Larkinella insperata: one gene and its partner. The protein of the gene in region 2 interacts with the protein of the main gene of each other region in a pairwise test. Links are inferred from orthologs where the notes say so. Each region holds a gene or a part of one and is shown on either strand. Other genes may lie near its edges.

Evidence for each region.
Region 1: the proteins of dnaA (region 2) and dnaB interact in binary tests that used the Escherichia coli proteins (3 or more experiments, as listed by UniProt). The link is inferred for Larkinella insperata from one-to-one orthologs.

The regions. Positions count from the first base shown.
Region 1 is NZ_CP110973.1:5,228,314-5,236,903, reverse strand. The notes cover bases 2,851-5,829. They hold dnaB (replicative DNA helicase), read right to left. Parts: upstream 5,174-5,829; coding sequence 3,527-5,173; downstream 2,851-3,526. Other genes in these bases: OQ371_RS21050 (PhoH family protein), read left to right, coding at 5,552-5,829; rlmD (23S rRNA (uracil(1939)-C(5))-methyltransferase RlmD), read left to right, coding at 2,851-3,456. In the rest of the region: OQ371_RS21065 (T9SS type B sorting domain-containing protein), read right to left, coding at 1-1,942; more of rlmD, read left to right, coding at 2,011-2,850; more of OQ371_RS21050, read left to right, coding at 5,830-6,499; OQ371_RS21045 (M43 family zinc metalloprotease), read left to right, coding at 6,480-7,814; OQ371_RS21040 (GNAT family N-acetyltransferase), read left to right, coding at 7,929-8,378; OQ371_RS21035 (ComEC/Rec2 family competence protein), read left to right, coding at 8,378-8,590. UniProt on the Escherichia coli protein: The main replicative DNA helicase, it participates in initiation and elongation during chromosome replication. Travels ahead of the DNA replisome, separating dsDNA into templates for DNA synthesis.
Region 2 is NZ_CP110973.1:3,613,028-3,621,628, reverse strand. The notes cover bases 5,069-8,058. They hold dnaA (chromosomal replication initiator protein DnaA), read right to left. Parts: upstream 7,274-8,058; coding sequence 5,864-7,273; downstream 5,069-5,863. Other genes in these bases: OQ371_RS14490 (methylmalonyl-CoA mutase family protein), read left to right, coding at 7,696-8,058; OQ371_RS14495 (hypothetical protein), read left to right, coding at 7,413-7,568; OQ371_RS14505 (GNAT family N-acetyltransferase), read right to left, coding at 5,069-5,782. In the rest of the region: OQ371_RS14535 (lipid A deacylase), read left to right, coding at 1-147; OQ371_RS14530 (hypothetical protein), read right to left, coding at 152-433; OQ371_RS14525 (Nal1-like putative serine protease), read right to left, coding at 514-1,602; OQ371_RS14520 (aminopeptidase), read left to right, coding at 1,848-2,891; OQ371_RS14515 (DUF3108 domain-containing protein), read left to right, coding at 2,992-3,795; OQ371_RS14510 (GNAT family N-acetyltransferase), read right to left, coding at 3,792-4,826; more of OQ371_RS14505, read right to left, coding at 4,823-5,068; more of OQ371_RS14490, read left to right, coding at 8,059-8,601. UniProt on the Escherichia coli protein: Plays an essential in the initiation and regulation of chromosomal replication. Binds in an ATP-dependent fashion to the origin of replication (oriC) to initiate formation of the DNA replication initiation complex once per cell cycle.

The DNA of each region.
Region 1 (8,590 bases), 1.6 Mb from region 2 along the record:
ACTGCGTTGGGCAACTGCTGTCCTGCGAAATGAAATCGAGTTCGTAGGTGGCTTTTTCCTGGCCCTGTAAAACCGGACAGGTGGGCTGCCAGGCAAACGATGAGGTCAGCGGACTCGGACCGGTTTTTTCTTCAAACTGCATCCCCAGGCTTTTCCAGTCAAAGTTATTGCCAACGGCCGTAAGCTTCAGAACACCCGGGTCGGGGTCTTCCCCAATCACGTCAAAGCGAACGGAGGCCGGCAGCGTATCGCCGTGGGTCATGGTAAGTTCAATCACGGGCTGATCCAGGGTGGTTTTGACGGTGGGAGGTCGGTTGGGTTCCGGCGTTGCCTTGAGCCGCACCGTCACCGTATCGCGCTGGTTGCGGTTGCAGCGGGTGTCGGTCACAATGAAATCAACGACGTACTCCTGGTTTCTGACCTGATCGCACTGCGGGGTCCAGTTGAACACCTGACTCACCGAACCCTGACCCGAAACGGCGGCAAAGCTCATGCCGACCTGAGCCAGGTTAAAGCCCCGCCCAACGGCCGTCAGGGTAAGCATGTCCTGATCCGGGTCGGTGCCGTTAACCCGAAACTGAAGCGGTTTTCCGGTCTGTACGGCAGTCTGGTTGCCCGGCAGGGTAGTCTGCACATCCGGTTTTCGGTTCAGCTCCGGGGCCATTTCCACCGTAATGGTCAAGGTGTCTTTCAACCCCTGCGGACAGCCTTCGTCGGTGGCCAGAATGGCCAGCTTCAACTGTTTTCCGTCGGCCAGGCACTGATCGAAACAGACTTTGGTTTTCACGGTATCCCCCTTAAACCGGATCAGAACTTCGGCGGGTGAAAACGTGATTCCCTGCGCGGGCCCCTCCAGAACCGACATCTTGACCCGTTGGTTCGGATCCAGGTCGGTGATGAACAGGTCGAGGCAGTTGGCGTTTTTGTCGTTTATTTTTAATACCGTGCCTTCTTGGTAAAAATCGACCTGACCGGTGGGCCGCATGGCCAGTGCGGGCGGGTTGTTTTTCTGGCAGTCGATAACTTTAAGCTGGAAATCGCGCCGGACCATCCCGATGCGCTGCCAGTTGCCCGAGGCATTTTTGCGGTATTCCTCCACCAGCACGCAAAAGGCGAACAAGCCCACCTCGCCCGCCGTGACCGTCAGCATTCCGGTTCGCGGATTGACCCGCAACGGGGCCGGTCCCGGAATGGCCCGGTCCTGGTTGAGGCCGCTCGTCCAGCGAACTTCCGGATACGCCGAACTGGGCATGGCCACCTGGGGGCGCGGATTGCCCGCCGTGCTAAAGCCGTTTAGCGGGGTGACGAGCCGGTACGCCAGGCTGTCGCCATCGGCATCGGATGCTCCGAAATCAAACGAAAAAGGTTGGTTGATGCAGATGTAATCGCCCTGGACGGTACGGAAGGAGGGCGATGAGTTGATAAAGTCGGCTCCATTGCCGGTTCGCTGGGCCGGAAATTCCAGGTAAAAAGTAGAACCGGCGTTGCCGGGGTTCTGAATGTTGCTGATGGAGTTGTTGCGGCAGCAGCGCTCCCAGACCATGTAATACCCGCGGGGATCGTTAAAAGCGTTTAACGTAAAAATCACCAGCCCGGAATATTTCAGCAGCCGGGTCCGGAGGGTCGGCAGGGCGCATTCGGGTTTGGTGTAATTGACGTACTGCGACGACACCATGGGCAGGTCAACTACCCCGATAAAGGCATTGTCGCTCTTGCGGTAAATGAAGACGGAAACGAAAGGGTCTTCGGCACCCGGGTTGCCGTTCAGATCGTCGAAGTAGAGGTTAAGGTTGATTTGATGGGTATACGGATTTTGGTTGGTGAGCCGTTTCAACTCCAATTCTCCACCAACGATGTGCGTGGCCGAAGCCGTTAAAGCCAGCCCAAACCAGCACCACACAAGCCAACTCCACCAGACTGTCTTCCGATAAAACTGTTTCATTCAAATACGAATAGGGTTGTTGAAACCAAAATACGGTGCTTAATTTACAGAATTTATTAGAGTTTATTATGTCAGGAAAGACCCAAAAGAAGACACAACGGTTGCAAGCTGTTCGCATTGATGACGTTGCCGCCGAGGGAAAGTGTCTGGTTCGTACGGAAGAAGGAGTCATATTTGTAGAAGGTCGCCTGGGTGGGCCGGTAGCCGCGCCGGGCGACGTGGTCGATCTGCGGATTGTCAAACAGAAAAAGCAGTACCGGGAAGCCGTCGTTGAAAAAATACACAGTTACGGACCCAGCAGGGCCGAGCCGTTCTGCCCACACTTTGGCACCTGCGGAGGCTGCAAGTGGCAGCACATCCGGTACGACGAACAATTGCGTTTCAAGGGCCAGCAGGCCGCCGACCACCTGAGCCGCATCGGTAAGGTGCAGTTGCCGCCGGTACTGCCAACGCTGGCGTCCGCCGAGACCCGGTATTACCGCAACAAACTCGAATTTACCTGCGCCGACGGCCGCTGGATTACGGAAGATGAAATTCGTTCGGGTACATCGGTCGACAAACGGGCGGTTGGCTTCCACATTCCGAAGCGTTTTGATAAAATTTTACCCATTGTGCATTGTTTCCTCCAGCCCGACCCGTCGAACGCTATTCGGCTGGCGGTGGCAGCGTATGCTTTTGAGCACGGGCTGACGATGTACAACCTGAACACACACGTCGGTTTTCTGCGCACGGTGATTATTCGCACGGCATCGACGGGGCAGGTGATGGTGAACGTGCAGGTGGCCGAAGACCGTCCGGAAGAACTCAAGGGGCTGATGGAGATGTTGAAACAGACTTTCCCGCAGATTACCTCGCTGAATTACATCCTGAACCAAAAGCTGAACGACTCTTACCAGGATCAGGAAGTGATCCCGTATTGGGGCAAACCCTACATCGAGGAACAGATGGACGCAGGCAGCGGCCAACCCTTAACGTTTCGGGTGGGGCCGAAATCGTTCTACCAGACCAACGCCGGCCAGGCGTTCGAACTGTACAAGATTACGCGGGAATGGGCGGGACTGACGGGTTCGGAGCGGGTCTATGACCTGTATACCGGCACTGGCACCATTGCGTTGTTTGTGGCCCGCCAGGCCCGTCAGGTGCTCGGTATCGAGTACGTGGAGTCGGCGGTGGAAGATGCCCGCGTCAATGCTTCGATCAACGGCATTCAGAACGCGGAATTTCTGGCGGGAGATATGGGGAAAATCCTGACCCCGGCGCTGTTTGATCAGTACGGCAAACCGGATGTGGTGATTACTGACCCGCCCCGCGCCGGAATGGACGAAGCCGTCACCCGAAACCTGCTTCAGGCGGCTCCCCAGCGCATTGTGTACGTGAGTTGCAACACCGCCACGCAGGCCCGCGACCTGGCCATTCTGGATGAATTGTACGAAGTAAAAGCCGTGCAGCCCGTTGACATGTTTCCGCACACGCATCACGTCGAGAATGTCGTGAAGCTGGAAAAGAGGAATTAAGAATTAAGAGTTAAAAGTGAAGAGTTAAATGCGTCAGCCAATTCTTCACTTTTAACTCTTAATTCTTAACTCAAAACGGTGTTTCCTGTTGGGAGGGATCGACGAAGCCGAAGTTGGTGAAGCCGCCCCCGCCCGGGTTGGGCGAATTGAGGTTGTTGGCTTTGCTCTTGACGATGCCGCCCTGACTTTCGAAGGATTGGGCGCCGGAAAGCTTGGGATCAAAGCCCGCCGACGGACCGCTGAACGGAGCCGGTGACTGTTGCGGCATAAAGAACGAGTCCAGGTCGGCAAACTTGGTGTATTTGCCCACGAAGCGCAGCTGAACGGTGTCCAGCGAGCCACTCCGGTTTTTCGCAATAATCACTTCACCCACGCCCGAAACCGAGTTGCCGTTTTCATCGGCGGTAATGCCGTAGTATTCTGGGCGGTACAAAAAGATTACCATGTCGGCATCCTGCTCGATAGAACCGGATTCCCGAAGGTCGGAGAGTTGCGGTTTCTTGTCGCCACCCCGGGTTTCGACGGCCCGGCTCAACTGCGAGAGCGCGATTACCGGCACGTTCAGTTCTTTGGCGAGGTTCTTCATCGCCCGAGAAATCGAGGCAATTTCCTGCTCCCGGTTTCCACCCATCTTCCCGGAGGTATCGCCCGACATGAGCTGGAGGTAGTCGATAACGACCATCTGAATGTCGTGCTGGGCTTTCAACCGGCGGCACTTGGCCCGCATTTCCAGAATCGAAAGGGCGGGGGTGTCGTCGATAAAGATGGGGGCTTCGGTCAGCCGCTGAATTTTATGGTGGAGCTGCGCCCACTCGTGCGGGGCCAGGTTTCCTTTCTTGATTTTTTCGCTGTCAATTTCGGCTTCGGCCGAGATAAGCCGGTTGACCAGCTGCACCGACGACATCTCGAGCGAGAAAATGGCGACGGCCTGCCCGAAATCGACGGCGGCATTGCGGAGTGCGCTGACGACGAAGGCCGTTTTACCCATACCGGGACGGGCGGCCAGAATGATCAATTCCGAACGTTGCCAGCCGGAGGTTAGCCGGTCGAGGGCACTGAAGCCGGACGGAACTCCCGTCAGGCCATCCTTCATGTTTTTCTTCTGCTCCAGTTCGTCCAGCGCCTGCCGCATGATGGTGCCCATGTCGGCGTAGTTCTTCCGGATGTTGGACTCCGAAATTCGGAACATCGACTGTTCAATCCGGTCGAGCAGGTTAAAAACGTCGGTAGTGTCCTCGTAGGCGTCCCGCTGGATTTCGTTGGCCACGGTAATGAGCGCCCGTTTGATGGAGGCTTCCGCGATGACGCGGGCGTGGTATTCGATGTTGGCCGCTGAGGTTACCCGGGTCGTGAGGTCGGTAATGTAACCGCCACCGCCAACTATTTCGATCTCGCCATTTTTACGCAGTTGCTGCGTAACCGTCAGCATATCAACCGGTTCGGCGTTGCCAAACAGCGTGACGATGGCGTTATAAATTCGTTGATTGGCTTCTTTGTAAAAACTTTCCGGCTTTAGGATGTCAATTACGGCGGAAAGAGCATCTTTCTCGATCATCAGGGCGCCCAGCACAGCCTCTTCCAGATCGACGGCCTGCGGTGGCAATTTTCCCAGACCCGTGGGCGTGAGCATGTGGTTTACACCATCGGACATACTGCGCCGATTGCCCATGTAAGGGGTCTTCCGGAAATTAGAGTTGGTAGGACGTTCGTTCTCCATTGCACTGCAAGTATAGCCAATCCTTGGTAGAATGAAAAGGCAACTGGTCGGTCCTCAGCGAAGGTGTGGCGGGAAACGGGAATAGTAAGTTCTTGGCTCTAAAGTACATATTCTTAACGGCCTGTCTGAAAAAAAAAGAAAAAAAGATGGTCGTTTTAGCGTACGGTTAGCGGTGAATCTGTCCGATGTGCAATTCTGCTTTTAGCGCATCTTCCGGAAAAAGATGGCTGAAATATGCAACTGATTAATCATGAAGAGATTGCATAAATTTGGCACGTTTGGGAGATAATTAATGATAATTTTTGTTGTTTAGTACGTATGAACTTCTAAATTTAGAAGGGAATTCGATTATTCACCCCCTAAAATATGCAGGAAGATTTGGTAGAAAAAGTAATAACGCTTGACAATGTTTCGCTCATCGACTTTCTGGGCGTTGAAAACAACAATATTAAGGAAGTTGCGGCCGCCTTTCCGATGAGCAAGATAATTTCCCGTGGTAACGAAATCCGCATTAAAGGAACGACCCCGGAAATTTCCCGCATTACTGACATTCTGGATTCGCTCATTGAGCACTACCAGCGGTACGGCAAGTTAACCCACGAAAACGTAAAAAGCTTTCTGAAAAATACGGAACGCGATCCGGCCGCAGTTGTGCAACCGGATGACAATGTGCTGGTTTACGGCACCAAAGGCGTGATTGTCCGGGCCAAAACCGCCAATCAGCAACGGCTGGTGGACGCGTCCGAAAAGTTTGATCTGGTGTTTGCGATTGGTCCGGCCGGAACGGGGAAAACCTACACGGCGGTGGCCATTGCGGTGCGGGCCCTGAAAAACAAGGAAGTTAAAAAAATCATCATAACCCGTCCGGCCGTTGAAGCCGGTGAAAACCTCGGCTTTTTGCCCGGCGATCTGAAGGAGAAAATCGATCCGTATCTGCGGCCGATTTACGACGCCCTGGACGACATGATTCCGGCCGAAAAGCTGAAAACGTACATAGAAAATCGGACCATTGAAATTGCTCCGCTGGCCTACATGCGCGGACGGACGCTCAACAATGCTTTTATTTTGCTGGACGAAGCGCAGAACACGACGCCGATGCAGATGAAAATGTTTCTGACGCGGATGGGGCCGAACTCAAAAGCCATGATTACAGGCGACCGTTCGCAGATTGACTTGCCCAAAAACCAGCGTTCGGGTTTGATCGAGGCCGTTGATCTTTTGCGGGATATCAAAGGAATTGAGTGCGTTGTACTCGACGGCAGCGACGTGGTACGCCACCGATTGGTTAAAGAAATCATCACGGCGTATGAACGGGCTGAAAAATAACCCCCTGCTTGCTGCACTGGGGCTCTGGCTTAGTTTTGGGCTGCTGGAAGCCCGGGCCCAAACGCCCGGGCTTCCCCAGCGTTGTGGCATTGAGCAGCGGGAGAAAATCCTCCAGCAACGCGATCCGCAACGGCTCGCCAGGCGCCAAAAGCTTAACGAACAGATTCAGGAGGTTATCAGCCACCAGAAAAACAAACCCAATTCGGCCCGGATCAGCGAAGTGATTTACCGCATCCCGGTGGTGGTGCACGTAGTGCATAACAACTCGTCGGGCTTCATTGGCGGGGCGAATAACCCCAACATTTCCGATGAGCAGATTGCTTCCCAGATCCGGGTTCTGAACGAAGACTACCGCCGGTTGCCCAATACCCGGGGATTTAACACCGATCCCATCGGCGCCGATACGGGAATTGAATTTTACCTGGCCGGCGTGGACCCCGACGGTTTTCAAACCACCGGTATTACCCGGAATTATTCGGATAAAACCAGTTTTAACGTGTACGATGGCAACAGCGGGGACGATGTGCTGCTCTCCGAAATTGCCTACTGGCCCAGCGACAAGTACCTGAACATCTGGGTAACGACGCTGCGAAACGATTACCTGGGCTATTCCCAGTTCCCGGAAGCCGACAACATTCCCGGTTTGAATCCGCAGGAAAACGAGCGGACGGACGGGGTCATTATCGACTACCGTTATTTTGGCAGCGACATCGGCGCGGTAACCAGCTCCATCTACCGGTATGGGCGGACAACCACGCACGAGGTTGGGCACTGGCTGGGGTTGATCCACACTTGGGGCGACACCTACTGCGGGGATGACTATTGCGACGATACGCCACCAACCGCCGAAGCCAACCAATCCACCCAATGTGTGGATCAGTATTCGAATTGCCGCGGCACCCGCACCCGCAACCTGATCGAGAATTACCTCGATTATACGCCTGACGCCTGCATGAACCTGTTTACGCTGGACCAAAAGGCGCGGATGCGGGCCGTGATTGAAACCAGCACCCGGCGGCAGCGGCTGGTGCGGTCGACGGAAACGTTGCCACAGACCGAAACACTGACCGTTACCGTGTCGCCGAACCCGATCAGTAATGCATCGGCATTGACGGTGAAGGTTTTACTGACCGGCTTTCAAACGTTTCAGGTTGATCTGATCGACCCGGCCGGACGGATCATCCGCACGCAGCAGTTTAAAGACTACCCAAGTTCTTCCATTGCCTTCCCGGTGCACACGCTGATTCCGGGTATTTATTTTGTGAAAGTGCATACCGATAAAGAAACTGTTGGAAAACGGTTGCTGATTCATTAGTACTTTTACCGGTCAGTATATAGCCTTTCGGGCAAGGGGGCGGTGCCGGAAAAACGGAGCGCTTACCTGCTGAGATCGTAAACTGAATTCGGTGAAACTGAACCTATCCGCCGTATGATTGAAGTTATTCAAATAAACAACCCGACTGCAATGCAGCAGGTCTTTGCCATTCGCGAGGAGGTGTTTGTTCGGGAACAGAACGTACCGGCCGAAGATGAGTACGATGAGTTCGAGTCGATAAGCCGTCATTTTATGGCCCTTTGCGACGGAACACCCTGCGGAACGGCCCGGTGGCGCAAAACCTCGAACGGCATCAAGCTGGAACGGTTTGCCGTGCGCGCCCCGTTTCGCGGAAAAGGAGTCGGGCAGGCGCTGGTGCAGGCCGTGCTCGACGATGTGTTCAGCCAGCAGCCGGAACCCATCGAATCCGTTTACCTGAATTCGCAGGTCACCGCCATGCCGCTGTACGCCAAATTTGGTTTCAAAGCCGTCGGACCGATGTTTGACGAGTGCGGCATTCAGCACTACAAGATGGTTTTACCACCTTCTTCATTTCCTGCCTGATGCTCCGCTGGAACGCATTTCCGTTTGTTCGCTACGTGCTTGCCCTGATGGGCGGTATTCTGGCGTATCTTCAATTTCCACAGTCAGGACATTTTGTAGTCTTATATTTGTTTGTCGTCACAAATGTATTTTTGATTTCCTTTTTGTGGAAAAGAAAACCGTTCGCGATTATAAAGGGTGTAAGTGGCTTGCTGATCCTGAGTGGAATGGGC
Region 2 (8,601 bases):
CACCGGCGGCTGTTGATCGCTCGGTTTCTGAAGGATGTAAAAATAACGGACGGCCTGGGGGTGACCGTCCGGTTCGAACCGCACTATGATCTGGCGAATCACCTATTTGAGCATTCGGAAGGAGTTTACATCTGGTTTGGCCGGTAAACGCTTACTCACCTGATCCGGGATAGGCCGGTCGGGCCACCGGCACCCGGCCCGAATCCTCCTGGTAGATCACCGGAAAGCCCAGACACTCCCGTTCTATGGTACGGATGGGCACTGGCGTGTTTTTTTCGACCACGGCCAGAATCGCCCACTCGCCCTCCTGGGTCGTCGTCACTCCGCTCCGGATCACCTGCGGATGATGCAGATGCACTGAAGCGGCTAAATCTCCCAGATTGGGCGGTTGCTCGGTTTTGGGGCGGCCCGGAATGTGAACGATCTGATCCATAACTAGCTGGTTAAATACAAGTTGTATTTACTAAGGTACAAGCGGCTGGTGGTTTCTGCAACCTTCGTCCAAACTTCCGCTTAAATTGGAAAAGCCTGAAACTGCCGGCACACACCACCAAAATCGCAGGCGGTGGTCGTCCGGCCATCTCCTGCAAACAGAAGCGCCACGGGCCGGCCGGTATCCACGTCCAGAATCACCGATCCCGAATCGCCGGGCATACTGAACGGTTTGCTTTCGTCTTCGCTCACAATTTCAACGGTATCGTTGAACGTCGCGATCCGTGGGGATGTGCGGGTTCCGTAGTTGATTTGCACGCCGTTGACGCGGGTCGCCGTGACAATGCCGGTAGTAACGCCGGTGGTTCGTCCGGATTTGATCACCCGCATACCGGGAACGGCTGCGGCTACTTTTGGTTCGTACTTGTCGATCCCCAGAATGGCACCTTTGCGAATCAGGCTTTCGTCGGCCACCACGGCAATAGCCGCATCAAACACGTTCACCACCGGATCAATGCGGGTGGCGGGAAACTGAATGGGAATGAAGGCACTCAGGGCGGCAAAAACGTCGTTGGGACTCGTCGGCGCTACTTCCGGCCCCGGCTGCACAACGGCGGTTCCGATGGTCAGCCGGTTGGTATCGGCCAGAACGTGGTTGTTACTCAGGACAAAGACCTGCTTGGACCCGCTGACCGTCCGTTGCAGAAAGCACCCCAGCGTACCGACAAAGGATTCGTTCAGGGGAGCAATGGAAACGCCCCCGACAATGGGCCGCTGTTTGCTGCGGTGATCGTCGACGGTGGTGGCGGCCAAGGCTTCGGCTTTGCTCAGCGCCAGTTGAATCGGCAACGGCTCTACATCGACTTCAATGCCCTGAAAACTCCGGGTGATGGCGGGCGTGTTAGCGCCCAGATCCAGCTTGTCGAACACGTACACCTTCAACACAAAATTATCCTTGACGGGCTTGCCTCCCCTGATCCGAATACCAACGCCGGAAGCGTGCACGTTCGACAAGGGTGTAGCAAATGCCGAAACGCCACCCCTGGCGGAAAACGCGTTCAGGATGGTGCTGCCTTCCTCAAACTGCGATTCGATCTCGGTTTGAACCCGCTCTTCCAGTTCGTTGCGGTATTCCCGCAGCGCTGCCAATACTTCGTTGTAGCTAGCCATGCTGTTAAAATTTAAGAATTTGGGGTCATTGCTGACCACCAACGACGTTAAAAACCGTTTACTCGTGTGAAGCGGAATACGAAATACCAAAAAAAAGAAAGAGAAAATTACCCGTCCGAAGAGGGTTTTTCCCCGGATAAATGTCTTATTGATGTCGGTTTTGTAGACACCGTTAGTTTCTTAAGAACACCGTAGTATCGGTACAGGTTTTATGGTTTGCGGCTTATTCTAGTCTATTTTTGTTCATGATCAAAAAAATCCTGCTGGCGCTGTTGGGCGTATGTATTGTGCTGGGCATCTGGTTCCACGAACTAATCGGTTACGGCTGGATGCAGGCCAAAGGTCAATTCCGGATTTTATGGAACACCCGCCCCGTTGAAGAGGTGCTGGCGGACGCGTCGTTTCCAGATTCGCTCAAACGAAAAATTGAACTAATTCAGGAAATTAAACGTTATTCGGTTGATTCTTTGGGGATTAATCCTTCGAACAACTATACAACATTTTATGACCAGCACGGGCAACCCATTTTGTGGGTGGTCGTTGCTTCGGAGAAATACCGGCTTGCGGCCAGAGAATGGAGGTTTCCGATCATCGGCACTTTTGCCTACAAGGGTTTCTTCGAAAAGGACCGCGCCGACCAGGAGTTAAATGCGTTGAAACAGGAGAATTACGACACGCGTCTGAACGAAGTATCTGCCTGGTCAACCTTAGGATTTTTCCGCGATCCGATCCTTTCGTCAATGCTGAAACGGTCGGAAGGACAACTGGCGGAATTAATTATTCACGAGCTGACGCACGGCACGTTGTTTGTAAAGGATAACCTGGAATACAACGAAAACCTGGCGGATTTTGTCGGTGAATACGGAGCGTTGAAATTTTTAACCCAGAAGTACGGTGCCAACTCACCGGAAGCGCTGGGTTACCTGGATGCTAAGCAGTACGGCGAAAAATACGACGAGCATATTCTGCGCGGTACCCAAAAACTGGATAGTTTGTACGCTACTTACAACCTCCAAACGCCCAATCGGGTCAGGGAGAGTAAGAAGTGGCAGTTGATCGACCGGATTGTGGAAACCGTGGATACGCTGAAAACCAGACCGCCGGTCGGAAAACCGAATCCTAAAAAACGTCGGTTTACGCAACAGAATCTCCCCAATAACGCGTACTTCGTAGCGTACAAAACCTACCGGCAACAACAAAACCGTTTCCGGCGCGAATTTGAGGAGAAGTTTAACAGCAACTTTAACCAGTACCTGACGTATTTGAAAAAGACGTACCCGTCCTTATAAATTTTAGCAGTTGAACGGGCTTTTTTGTCGGTTCAAGCGTTTATCGTACTAAATACCTATCTCTAATCCTGAACTTTGCGGGGCCATGGGTCAAGCGATTATGAAAAAAGTTATTCTCATCCTGTCCATCATAACCACCGCTGCCTTATCGCAGGTGGCGCTGAAACCGGAAAATGCGTACCGGCGCGTGAACAATACCAGTTTCGGAGCCGGTGAACATTTGGAATACAAGGTTCACTACGGTATTTTCAACGCGGCCGAAGCAACGGTCGATGTGGCGCCGACGGTCTACAAGGTCAACGAACGTCCTTGTTACCGGGTGAACGTCTATGGTCGTACAGTGGGTGCTTTCGATCTGATCACCCGCATCCGCAACACCTGGCGGTCTTACATTGATACGACCGCGATTTTACCGCAGAAATTTTTCCAGCATATTGAAGAAGGCAACCACCGCAAGGAAGAGAACGTTACTTTTAACCACTTCGCCAACACCGTCCGGTCGGAGGAAAAAACCGATAAGGACGTGTTTAAGGTGCCCGACAACGTTCACGACGTCATCAGCGGCTATTACTACCTGCGCACCATCGACTTCAACCGCGTCAATACGGGCCAGGTAATCGAAGTACCCGCCTTTTTCGACGATCAGGTTTACAACATGAAGGTGCGTTACCGCGGCCGCGAAGTTATCAAAACCAAGTTCGGTCACATCAACGTGCTTAAACTCAACCCGCTTCTGCCGGAAAACAAACTGTTCAAAGGCGAAGACGCGATTAAAATCTGGGTTTCGGACGACGCCAACAAGGTTCCGGTGAAAGTTGAAGTGGAGCTCTGGGTTGGCTCGATGGAAATGGACCTGAAAAGCCACTCCGGCCTGCGCAACGAACTCAAGTTTTTCAAACGCTAATGACAACGGGCTTCGGCCCGTTTTTTTTTGCCCAACCGGCTGCGCAACCCGCGAACGAAAGCCCGGACGTACGTGAAAAAGCGGGGCAGGTGATTGTACGAAATTTCGGTGTACAACCGGCTCTCGGCCCCAAAACTCCGGTAGTATGCCTTGACCGACTCTGCGCCCACGGCTGGGCTTTCAAAATCGAATTCCAGCGGTGTTCCGGCAAATTCCTCCACGAGCCGGTTGATCATCCACAACCGGGCCTGCTGCTTCCGCCCCGCAACCGACGCCCCGTTGAACAGGTAGATGATCCGGTTAGCGTCCATTACGAACACCCCACCGGCTTCCGGCATTTGTTCCCCTTCTTTGCGGGCCATCCAGATGCGCACCAATCCCCGCTGGTGCAACCCATCGACGGCCTGGGCAAAGCGGTCGTAAATCGTTAAATCCAGGTCGATACCGCCAACGGCTTTCTCTTCATTGTGCGTGCGGTGCAATTGAATCAACGGCCGGACATCCCGACTTTCCTCCACCACCCAAGCCGTATTTCTCGCCCGGTTGAGGTTACTTTTCCGGTCTGTGGCGTATCCTTTGTAAATCTCGGCGTACGGTTTGTCTAACGGCAACACGTGATTGCTGCGCTTGACGAGCGGCAACCCGGCCGGAAAAGACAGCTCGTGCTCGTTTTTCTCGTTGAACCGGTAGGACACTACCCACTTAACGTGCCGATTCAGCAGCTTCCAGAATTCAGGAAAGACGGTTTGCAGATCAACGCCACTCCGGCTGAAAACGCCCAGTTGTTGGCAATAGTCGGGCTGAAAAGCGTACCGGATGCCGTACTTTTTTTTGTAAACTACCGGCATCACGGCCACATACCCCCCCTGTTCTTCGGCCACGATACCGCCCCAATACGGTGCTTTGTCGCCGGTCGTCAGGGCGTCCAGGTACCACGAAGCCGCGTAAACCAGGCGCTGCGACGATGCCCGTACGCAATCATCCCAGCGATCCGGATCCAGCGCGGAGCGGTCGAGGTAGCGAATGATCATCGGCGCCAAAACGTTTGGTGTAGCCACTTTTTGATTTGGTGCAAAAACCGCACCGGCCCCGGCAACCGGTTGCTCACCAGCCGAACATACGACTCCGGTTCCGCCCCAAACCCCCGGTTAAACGCGGCCAGACTCTCTACTTCGGGGCTTTCGAAGTCAAACCAAACGGGTTGTCCGGCGTACTCCCGGATAAACTGGTCCAGAATGACGGTCCGGGCATTGCCCTTCCGGCCCTCCGGGCTGGCCGAGCAGAACAGGTGAATCACCCGGTTTGCATCCGTCACCAGCAAATTCCCCGCTTCAATCCGGCCGTTGCGCCGGGCCACCCGGATACGGACCTGCTGCCGTTCCTGCAACACCGCCACCAACCGCTGAAGCTTCGCGTATGCATCCTTCGCAACCTGCCCAATGCCAGTGGTATTATACGTTCGAAACAACTCGATCAGCGGAGTAATGTCGCCGGTTTCCGTGAATTCCCAGCCTTGCCGCAAACCGTGTTTGAGGTTCCATTTCTGGCCGTTCGAGTACCCGGCGGCCAATTCAACATACGGTTTTTGCAGATTCAGCACATGGTTGGTCATCGGGACCAGTTGCCCGGCTTCAGCGGTCAGGCTGGACGTATTTGCGGCCTGAAACTGATAGGAAGGAACGTAACGGATGTGTTGCTGCAGCACGCGCAGAAAGCGAGCGATCACCGTTGCATCGGGCGTTTCGTTGGCGGCAAATAGGCCTAACTGGTGACAAAAAAGAGGCTGAATGATGGCTTTCACCCCGTACCGTGGGCGAACGGGCAACGGCATTACCCGCTCATACTCACCTTCCACCAGGAGTTTCCAATCCGGCGATACTACATCCAGATACCAGGAAAACGCGTAGATGAGCCGGTGCGGGGAGTTCGCGATGCACCGGTCGTAGGCATTAACGTCGATCTGTTGGCGGGACAAATAGCGGACCAACGGCGTAGCGGTTTATCGTTTCTAGTTCAGAGTAAGAGAGACTCATTAAGTCACTTTCTCAGGAAACAATACCGACAAACGTTATTTCAACGATGCTTTCAATTTTTCGACGGTCTCGCGGATTTGGGGGTTGTTGCTCACCAGATCGCTGATGGTCTGGATGGCGTGAATTACCGTGCTGTGGTCGCGGCCACCGAAGTGGTAACCGATCGACTTCAGTGATAATTCCGTCTGTTCTTTTGCCAGGAACATGGCGATCTGGCGCGGAAAAACCGCTTCTTTCTTCCGGCTTTTGCTTTTCAGGTCCGCCACCGTGATGCTGAAATGATCAGCCACCACATCCTGAACAGTATCAATGGTTACTTCCTTGTCCGAATCGATCACGATGTTGCGGAGGGTACTTCGGGCCAGGTCCAGGTCAATTTCCCGGCGGTTGAGCGACGCCTGGGCCATCAGCGACACAATGACACCTTCCAGTTCCCGAACGTTCGTATTGATGCTGTGCGCCAGGTATTCAATAACGTTGTGCTCGATAAAAATCCCTTCGGCCTGGAGTTTTTTCTGGATGATCGCCGTCCGCGTTTCCAGGTCCGGCTGCTGGAGATCCGCCGTCAACCCCTGCTTGAACCGCGACTGAAGCCGATCCTGCATACCCTGCAAATCGCGGGGTGCCCGGTCGGAAGTCATGATGATCTGCTTCTTGGCGCCGTGCAGGTGGTTGAAAATGTGGAAGAACGTCTCCTGCGTTTTTTCCTTGCCCGCCCAGAACTGCACGTCATCGATGATCAGCACGTCGACCTGCATATAAAAGCTCATGAAATCGCGCAGCGAATCGGTCCGGATGGCGTTGATGAACTGGGTCGTAAACTTCTCGGAAGAGACGTAAAGAACGAACTTGTCCTGGTTGTTATTTTTGATGTAATTACCGACGGCCTGCACCAGGTGCGTTTTTCCCAACCCAACACCGCCGTAAATCATCAGCGGATTGAAAGCCGTGGTGCCCGGATTCTGCGCGATGGCAAACCCCGCCGAGCGGCCCAGCCGGTTGCAATCGCCCTCAACGAAATTATCAAACGTGTAGGCCGGGTTCAGGTAAGAATCCAGTTGCAGCGAGTCCAGATCCTTCATTTCGAACGGACTCTTCAGAATGTCGGCGTCGACGTTATCGGGCTTGGCGGTCTGGGGTGATTTTGTTGTCGGTACGTTTACCGTCAGCGGTTTGCTGCTTTCGTCGCCTTTATCGACAATGATGGAGTACTGCAACTGACCGTGGCGCCCGATGGCAAAGTCCAGGGCTTTCCGGAGCAAATGAATATAGTTCTCCTCCAGCCATTCGTAGAAGAACTGGCTCGGGACCTGGATGGTTAGTTCGCTGCCATTCAGGCGCAGGGGAACAATGGGCTCAAACCAGGTCCGGAAACTCTGGTCAGAGATGTTCTCCTGAATCACCTGCAGGCAACGGTTCCAGACCGTCACTGCTTCGCGCTGTATGCCGGGTACGGGTATGCTCACTGTTACATTCTGCCAATTCAAAAGCCAATTACCCGAGGATACTTAGCCCGGTGGGTAAAAAAAGGGAGACAAAAGTAGGAAAAAAATCAGAGCTGACAAGGCCGATTGTAAACTCTGTATGGATAAAAATACAGGCAAAATTTTTGCTGGTCAAGCCAGGGAAATAGATTATAGGAATAATGCAACGTCACGACCAATGGCAACCGCAATGCCGGTGGCTTTACTCCAAAAAGACCTAACTTTGAAAAAAACGACCGGATCGCTTGAGCGTTAACGGGTTAAAACAAGTGGTTTTTTTGGCGAAGAAGCGTTATAGAGCTGGTAAATTGATCTACGGACCAGGCTTTCAGCCCTTAAGACTGCCCGTTGGAATGATCCAGCCATTTTATGCACTGAGAACCATGACCGATTTTAATCTAAAAGAAATGTTTCCGCCGGTTTCTAAGGCGCAGTGGACGCAGCAGGTGGTTGCCGACCTGAAAGGCAAACCGTTTGAGTCCCTGAAGCGAACCAGTCCGGAAGGAATTGAAATTGAACCTTTTTATACTGCCGAAGATCGCGACGGGTTGCCCCAGGCAGCCGATCAAACCGTAGCGGGCCGGTCGCCGGGCTGGCTGACGGTGACCCGCATCCGGTTTCGTTCCGCAGGCGATACCAACACCGCCCTGCGCGACGCCCTGGCCAGCGGGGCCGACGGGGTGCTGCTGGATCTGACCGGTTTAAATAAGGCCGATACCGATTGGAAACGCCTGCTGAACGGCCTGAAGCTGAGCGAAAACCCGATCTGGTTTCAGACGGATGGCCTGGCCCAGACGCTGGTCGCTAAGTTGCGGGAGTTTCTGCCCTACCAGCTGAAGGGCGGTATTTTCGAGGAGCCTTTTTTTCGTTATCTCCGGTTTGGCACGCCCCCCGGCGACCGCCTTGCTCAACTGGCCGAAGCCACCCGCCAGACGCTGGATTCACCCCAGTTCCGGACCATCACCCTGAGCAGCCACGTTTTTCATAACGCTGGAGCCAACGCCACGCAGGAACTGGCGTTTCTGCTGAACATGGCCGTCGAGCTCTACGACTCGCTGACCGACGCGGGTTTATCCCCCGAGCAGTTTCTTACGAAAACCACCCTTTCGGTTTCGGTCGGAACGAGCTACTTTACCGAGATCGCCAAACTCCGCGCCCTCCGTCTGCTCTGGCAACGGCTGGTAGGCCACTACAACGCACCGCTCCTCAACCAGCAATCCTTGTTCGTCCACGCCCAAACCTCCACTTTTCACGACGCTACGGCCACGCCCTACACCAACCTGCTCCGG